DNA from 2 places in the Streptomyces sp. NPDC007808 genome. Region 1 is predicted to be linked to the other one. Evidence: riboswitches for the same ligand, from Rfam matches in the RefSeq annotation. Region 1 holds a riboswitch; the other holds the start of a gene.
What was found. A riboswitch is a leader RNA that binds a small molecule or an ion and turns the genes downstream of it on or off. The one in region 1 is predicted to bind thiamine pyrophosphate.

Region 1 (3,202 bases):
CGGCAGCGCGATCAGCAGGGTGAGCGCGGTGGAGGCGAGCGCCTGCCAGGTGGTGAACCACAGGACGTGCCGGATGTCGGGCTCCGCGAGCACATCCAGGAGGCGCCCGAACTGCCAGGCCCCGTCGGCCTTCAGACCGCGCGCGACGATGGCGGCGACGGGATAGGCGAAGAAGACCGCGAAGAACGCGACGGGTACGGCGACGAGACCGAGCGGCACCGCCGCGCCCCGCGCGGCCCTCGTGCGGGAGGCCGCTACTTCAGTACGAGCGAGGTCCACGACTTGACCCAGTCGTCACGGTTGTCGGCGATCTTCGCCGGGGCCATCGTCTCGGGGTCCTCCGCCTGCGGGCCGTACTTCGTGAACTCCGGCGGCACCTGGGCGCCCTCGCGCACCGGGTAGACGAACATGTTGAGCGGCATGTCCTCCTGGAACGTCGTGCTCAGCAGGAAGTCGAGGAGCGCCTTGCCGCCCTCGGCGTTGCGGGCGTTGCTCAGCAGGCCCGCGTACTCGACCTGGCGGAAGCAGGTGCCGGTCGCTACGCCTGTGGGCGCGGTGGTCGGCTTGGGATCGGCGTAGATCACCTCGGCGGGCGGTGAGGAGGCGTACGACACGACGAGCGGCCGGTCGGCCTTGGCCTTCTTGCCGCCCGCGGAGCCGGAGAACTCCTCGTTGTAGGCCTGCTCCCAGCCGTCGACGACCTTGACGCCGTTGGCCTTCAGCTTCTTCCAGTAGTCCTGCCAGCCGTCGTCGCCGTACCTGGCGGCGGTGCCGAGCAGGAAGCCCAGGCCCGGCGAGGAGGTGGAGGCGTTCTCGGTGACGAGGAGGTTGCGGTACTCGGGCTTGACCAGGTCGTCGAAGGAGGCGGGCGGGGTCAGCTTGTGCTCGCTGAAGTACGCCTTGTCGTAGTTGACGCAGATGTCGCCGGTGTCGACGGGCGTCACCCGGTGCTTGTCCTGGTCGACCCGGTACTCGGGCAGGACCTGGTCGGAGCCCTTGGCCTCGTACGACTGGAACAGCCCGTTGTCGAGCGCGCGGGAGAGCAGGGTGTTGTCGACGCCGAAGAAGACGTCGCCCTGCGGGTTGTCCTTGGTCAGGATCGCCTTGTTGACGGCCTGCCCGGCGTCGCCGTCCTCCAGGACCTTGACCTTGTAGCCGGACTTCTTCTCGAAGGCGGCGAGGACGTCCTTGGACACGGCCCACGAGTTGTGGCTGACCAGCGTGACGGTCTTGGAACCACCACCGCTGCCCCCTGCGCCGTCGCCGTCGGACGATCCGCACGCGGCCAGCGCGGGCAGCGCGAGGAGACCGAGACCGGCGAGCGAGGCCGTGGCCTTGTACTTGGTGATGCTCACTGATTCCTCCTGGAGTGACCAGGAAGAGACGCGGCCCTGGCCGGAACCCCAGGGGCTCCGGGCAGGGCGCAACAGCTTGAGTGGTGACCGATCTCCCTACCCAGAATGACCTGGGCCAGGTTCGGAGGGTCTGCGGCCGGTGCCGCACTCTCAGCGCTGTGGCGCTCCCCTGTCGGAATATGCAGATGTTCTTACGGCGGTCAGACTACCGCTCGGTCGCGGCGAGCTGCCCACACGCCCCGTCGATCTCCTGACCACGGGTGTCCCGAATCGTCACCGGCACACCATGCGCGGCGATGGCTTCGACGAACGCCTTCTCGTCCTCGGGCCGGGAGGCGGTCCACTTCGAACCGGGAGTCGGGTTCAACGGAATCAGGTTCACATGCACGGGCTTGCCCTTGAGCAGCCGCCCGAGCCGGTCACCGCGCCAGGCCTGGTCGTTGATGTCCCGGATGAGGGCGTACTCGATGGACAGCCGCCGTCCGCTCTTCGCGACGTACTCGAACCCGGCGTCGAGGACCTCCCGCACCTTCCACCGCGTGTTCACGGGGACGAGGGTGTCGCGCAGCTCGTCGTCGGGGGCGTGCAGCGAGATGGCGAGCCGGCACTTGAAGCCCTCGTCGGCGAACCGGTGGATGGCCGGGACGAGCCCGACCGTCGAGACGGTGATCCCGCGCTGGGACAGCCCCAGCCCGTCGGGCTCGGGATCGGTCAGCCGCCGGATGGCCCCCACGACCCGGTTGTAGTTGGCGAGCGGCTCGCCCATCCCCATGAAGACGATGTTCGACAGCCTCGCCGGCCCACCCGGCACCTCTCCGTCCCGCAGCGCCCGCATCCCGTCCACGATCTGGTGGACGATCTCGGCGGTGGACAGATTGCGGTCCAGCCCCGCCTGCCCGGTCGCACAGAACGGGCAGTTCATCCCGCACCCCGCCTGCGAGCTGATGCACATCGTCACCCGGTCCGGGTACCGCATCAGCACCGACTCCACGAGCGTCCCGTCGAACAGCCGCCACAGCGTCTTGCGGGTGTCGCCCTGGTCGGTCGACAGATGCCGTACGACGGTCATCAGCTCAGGGAACAGCTCCTCGCGCAGCTTGTCGCGCGAACCGGCGGGGATGTCGGTCCACTGCTCCGGGTCGTGCGCGTACCGCGCGAAGTAGTGCTGCGAGAGCTGCTTGGCACGAAACGGCTTCTCGCCGATCGCGGCAACGGCGTCCTTGCGCTCTCCGGGCGTGAGATCGGCAAGATGCCGCGGCGGCTTCTTGGCTCCGCGCGGGGCGACGAAAGTGAGTTCTCCGGGCTTAGGCATGGCTGTACCAGTGTCGCAGATCGAATCGGGTGACCTGCGGCTGTCGCCTGCTACGGCTGCCGTAGGTAGTCGTCACCGGTCGCCGCTGAGCGGCCTCGGACGGCCCAGAGAAGGCCCAGAGACGGCCCAGCGGAGATCACTCGTCGGCTGCCGGCCCCTCATCAAGCCGGACCTTGACCTGGCGGTTGTGGGCGGTGCACCCGAGGACCTCCCCGTTGACCAGGCCTTAGTTCACTGATCGGGTTGCCGCCGACAGAGGAAGGGGCGGGTCTCCATCAGGGCGATGCCAGGAAGCATGAATCGCACCATTTGTCCATATCCTGCATCCATGATTATCGACTACGCGGCAGTGTTCAGAGCGCTGCCGGGCGCGGTCGCTCTGCTGACTCCCGAACTGGTCTTCGCCGACGCCAACCTCGCGTGGCTGCGCCAGGCCGGACGCAGCCGCGACCAGGTGGTGGGCCGCTACCTTTTCGACGCCTTCCCCGGCAGCCCGCGGGACCCGGCAGCCTCCGACGCCCGCCACCTGGAGGCA
Region 2 (3,202 bases), on a different contig from region 1:
ATCGGATCCGGCAGCAGGGTCCGCTCGTCGGCGATGACCTCCAGCTTGACCAGATCCGTACCGAGCGCCTCGCGCGCGAGGCGGGCCGTCAGCACGGCCTCACCCGCCGTGAAGCACCCCGCCGTGTTCGGCAGCACCCGGATGCCGAGCCTGTCCAGGACGGACAGAACGGAGCCGTGCACCGACGGGTCCACCCGCCGCATCGCGACCGTGGTCAGCTCCGTCCCGGACGCCACCAGCGCCCGCTCCAGCACCTCCAGGCTGGGCGCCCCTCCCGTGCCCATGATCAGGCGGGAGGTGAAGGACGAGTCGCCGATGACAAAGGGATCGTCGGCCATGGTCAGCCTCCTTGGACGGCGGTGAGGACCTCGACACGGTCCCCGTCGGCGAGGGGGGTCGACGGCCACTGGGCGCGCGGGACGACGGTTTCGTTGAGGGCGGCGGCCACCCCGGAGGGCGCCGCGGTGAGGGACTTCACGAGCGTGTCGAGAGCCGTGCCCGACTCGATCTGACGACGCTCGCCGTTGACCGAGATGGTGACCGGCCTGACCGGGGTGTTCATGCGGGCTGCTCCGTGAGTGCGGCGGGACTGAAGCGCCTGGGCGTGAACGCCCTGGCCTCCTCGGGGAGTTCACCGGTGGCCAGGACGTGCGCCATGGCGTCGCCGGTGACCGGTGTGAGCAGCACGCCGTTGCGGTAGTGGCCGGTGGCCAGCAGCAGCCCCGTCAGCTCGGTCGGGCCGAGCAGCGGCGCGTTGTCGGGGGAGCCGGGGCGCAGACCGGCCCGTGTCTCGGTGAGCGGCAGCTCCGTGATGCCCGGCACCAACTCGTGGGCGTCGCGCAGCAACTCGTACACCCCGCCCGCGGTCACCGTCGTGTCCCAGCCCAGTTCCTCGCTCGTCGCCCCGACGACCAGCTCCCCGCTCTCGCGCGGCACGAGGTACACCTGGCTGCCGCGTACCACGGCCCGAACGGTCCGGCTCAGGAACGGCGCGTACCGCTTCGGCACGGTCAGCCGCAGCACCTGGCCCTTCACGGGGCGCACCGGCGGCAGCACGTCGTCCGGGACCCCGGGCAGCAGCCCGCTGCGACTGCCGGCGGCGAGGACCACCTGGCCGGCGCGCAGCTGGGTGCCGTCCGCCGTGGTCACGCCGGCGGCCCGGTCCCGTACGACGTCGAAGCGCTCGGCCCAGGCCCGGTGGAAGACCACACCGGCCCGCTCGCACGCGGCCACCAGCGCCCCGGCCAGCCGCCGCGGATCGATCTGGTGGTCGCCGTCCACCCGCAGCCCGCCGCGCACCCCCGGCGCGAGCATCGGCTCAAGGCGCCGGCACTCACGCCCCGACAACCACTCGGATTCCAGCCCCGAGCGGCGCTGCAGGGCGTGCAGTTCCCGCAGGTGGGCCCGGTCGTCGGAGTCCAGCGCGACGGCGAGCGTGCCGCAGCGCCGGTAGCCGAGGTCATGGCCGGTGAGCTCGGTGAGCTCGGCGGCGAAGTCCGGGTACCGGCGGGCCGAGGCCAGGTTCAGACCCAGCAGCGTCTGCTCGCCGTAGTGCAGTTCCGTGACGGCGGCCAGCATCCCGGCCGCCACCTGGGCGGCGCCGCCGCCCGGCTCGGGATCCACGACGGCCGTCGTGAACCCGCGTCCCGCGGCCCGCCACGCCGTGACGAGCCCGATGATTCCGCCCCCGATGACAAGGACGTCTGACGTTCGCGTACGCGACATGGGCGTCCAGCCCCTCCCTTCGCCGGCATGACCCGGATCAGGTTCGTACGGTCGGAGGCCGCCAGCCTCCCTCTCAGCCCGGTGCGTCCGGGCTCCCGCGAGTGCTCTACGTTGGCCACCCTAGCCCGACGCCGCAGACCTCAGTAAGGGAGCCCGTGCCCGTGGCCCGCTCGCTCGACGGACTCGTCCTCGCCCCCGTGGCCGACCAAGCCCCAGGTCAGGTGGGTACCCGCACCCGGTTCACCTACCACGAGAAGGACGGTGAGATCTGGGCGGAGTACGCGGGCGGCGACGTCGTGCGCGGGTATCTGGTCGGCACCAGGGCAGGTGACCGGCTGGACTTCCGGTACGTGCAGCTCAAGCGCGACGGGACGACGTCGTCGGGCCACTGTGTGTCGACGGTGACCGACCTGCCCGACGGGCGGGTGCGCCTGGCGGAGAGCTGGGAGTGGGAGTCGCAGGCGGGTCGGGGCACGAGTGTTGTGGAGCAGGTCACTGAGCACGCCCCCTGACTGACGAATTGTCAGTTGTCTATGGTGATCAGGTGAGCGAGCAGACGCAGCAACAGGGCACGTCACAGGCGCGACGCGTGGTCGTCGCGGGCGCGGGCATGGCCGGGGTGCAGACCGCGGTCGCCCTGCGCGAACAGGGCTTCACCGGCACGGTCACGCTGATCGGCGCCGAACCCCACCAGCCGTACGACCGGCCTCCGCTGTCCAAGGCCGTCCTGCTCGGCAACGCCGAAGGCTCCGCCTTCGACGTCGACTTCGACGCCCTCGACATCGAACTGCGGCTGGGGCGCGAGGTGCTGGGCGTGCGCTCCGCCGACCACGAGCTGGACACCGAGGCCGGGGCCGTCCCGTACGACGTCCTCGTGCTCGCCACCGGCGCCGAACCCATCCGGCTGCCGGGTGCGGAAGGCGTTCCGGGGGTGCATCTGCTGCGCACCCTGGACGACGCCGAGCGGCTGCGGCCGGTGCTCGCACGGCAGCACGACATCGTCGTCGTCGGGGCGGGCTGGATCGGTGCGGAGTTCGCCACGGCCGCGCGCGAGGCGGGCTGCGCGGTGACCGTCGTGGAGGCCGCCGACCGACCGCTCGCGGGTGCGCTGCCCGCGGCGGTGGCGGCGCCGATGACCTCCTGGTACGCGGACAGCGGGGCCGTACTGCGGACGCACGCGCGTGTGGAGCGCGTCGAGCCCGGCGCGGTCGTCCTCGACGACGGCTCGCGGATCCCGGCTGGCGCCGTGGTGGTCGGCATCGGGGCGCGGCCCGCCACCGCATGGCTGGCCGGTTCGGGCATCGAGCTCGGCGCGCACGACGAGGTCGTCGCCGACTCCCACCTGCGCACCTCGGTGCCGGACGTGTACGCCGTCGGTGACTGCGCCTCGTTCCCTTCGGGCAGGTACGGCGAGCGCCTCCTGGTCCACCACTGGGACAACGCCCTGCAGGGCCCGCGCACGGTCGCCGCCAACATC

Region 2: linked by a shared signal. The riboswitch ahead of thiO (glycine oxidase ThiO) and the one ahead of ACFYNL_RS12070 (thiamine ABC transporter substrate binding subunit) in region 1 are both predicted to bind thiamine pyrophosphate.

The regions. Positions count from the first base shown of each region.
Region 1 covers NZ_JBIAEQ010000003.1:69,730-72,931, forward strand. Annotated here, with positions in the region: gene ACFYNL_RS12065 (ABC transporter permease) at 1-279, opposite strand, end outside; gene ACFYNL_RS12070 (thiamine ABC transporter substrate binding subunit) at 255-1,355, opposite strand; TPP riboswitch at 1,431-1,536, opposite strand; gene rlmN (23S rRNA (adenine(2503)-C(2))-methyltransferase RlmN) at 1,561-2,667, opposite strand; gene ACFYNL_RS12080 (PP2C family protein-serine/threonine phosphatase) at 2,996-3,202, shown strand, end outside.
Region 2 covers NZ_JBIAEQ010000002.1:143,717-146,918, reverse strand. Annotated here, with positions in the region: gene ACFYNL_RS06885 (thiazole synthase) at 1-338, opposite strand, end outside; gene thiS (sulfur carrier protein ThiS) at 341-562, opposite strand; gene thiO (glycine oxidase ThiO) at 559-1,725, opposite strand; TPP riboswitch at 1,723-1,834, opposite strand; gene ACFYNL_RS06870 (hypothetical protein) at 1,887-2,237, shown strand; gene ACFYNL_RS06865 (NAD(P)/FAD-dependent oxidoreductase) at 2,270-3,202, shown strand, end outside.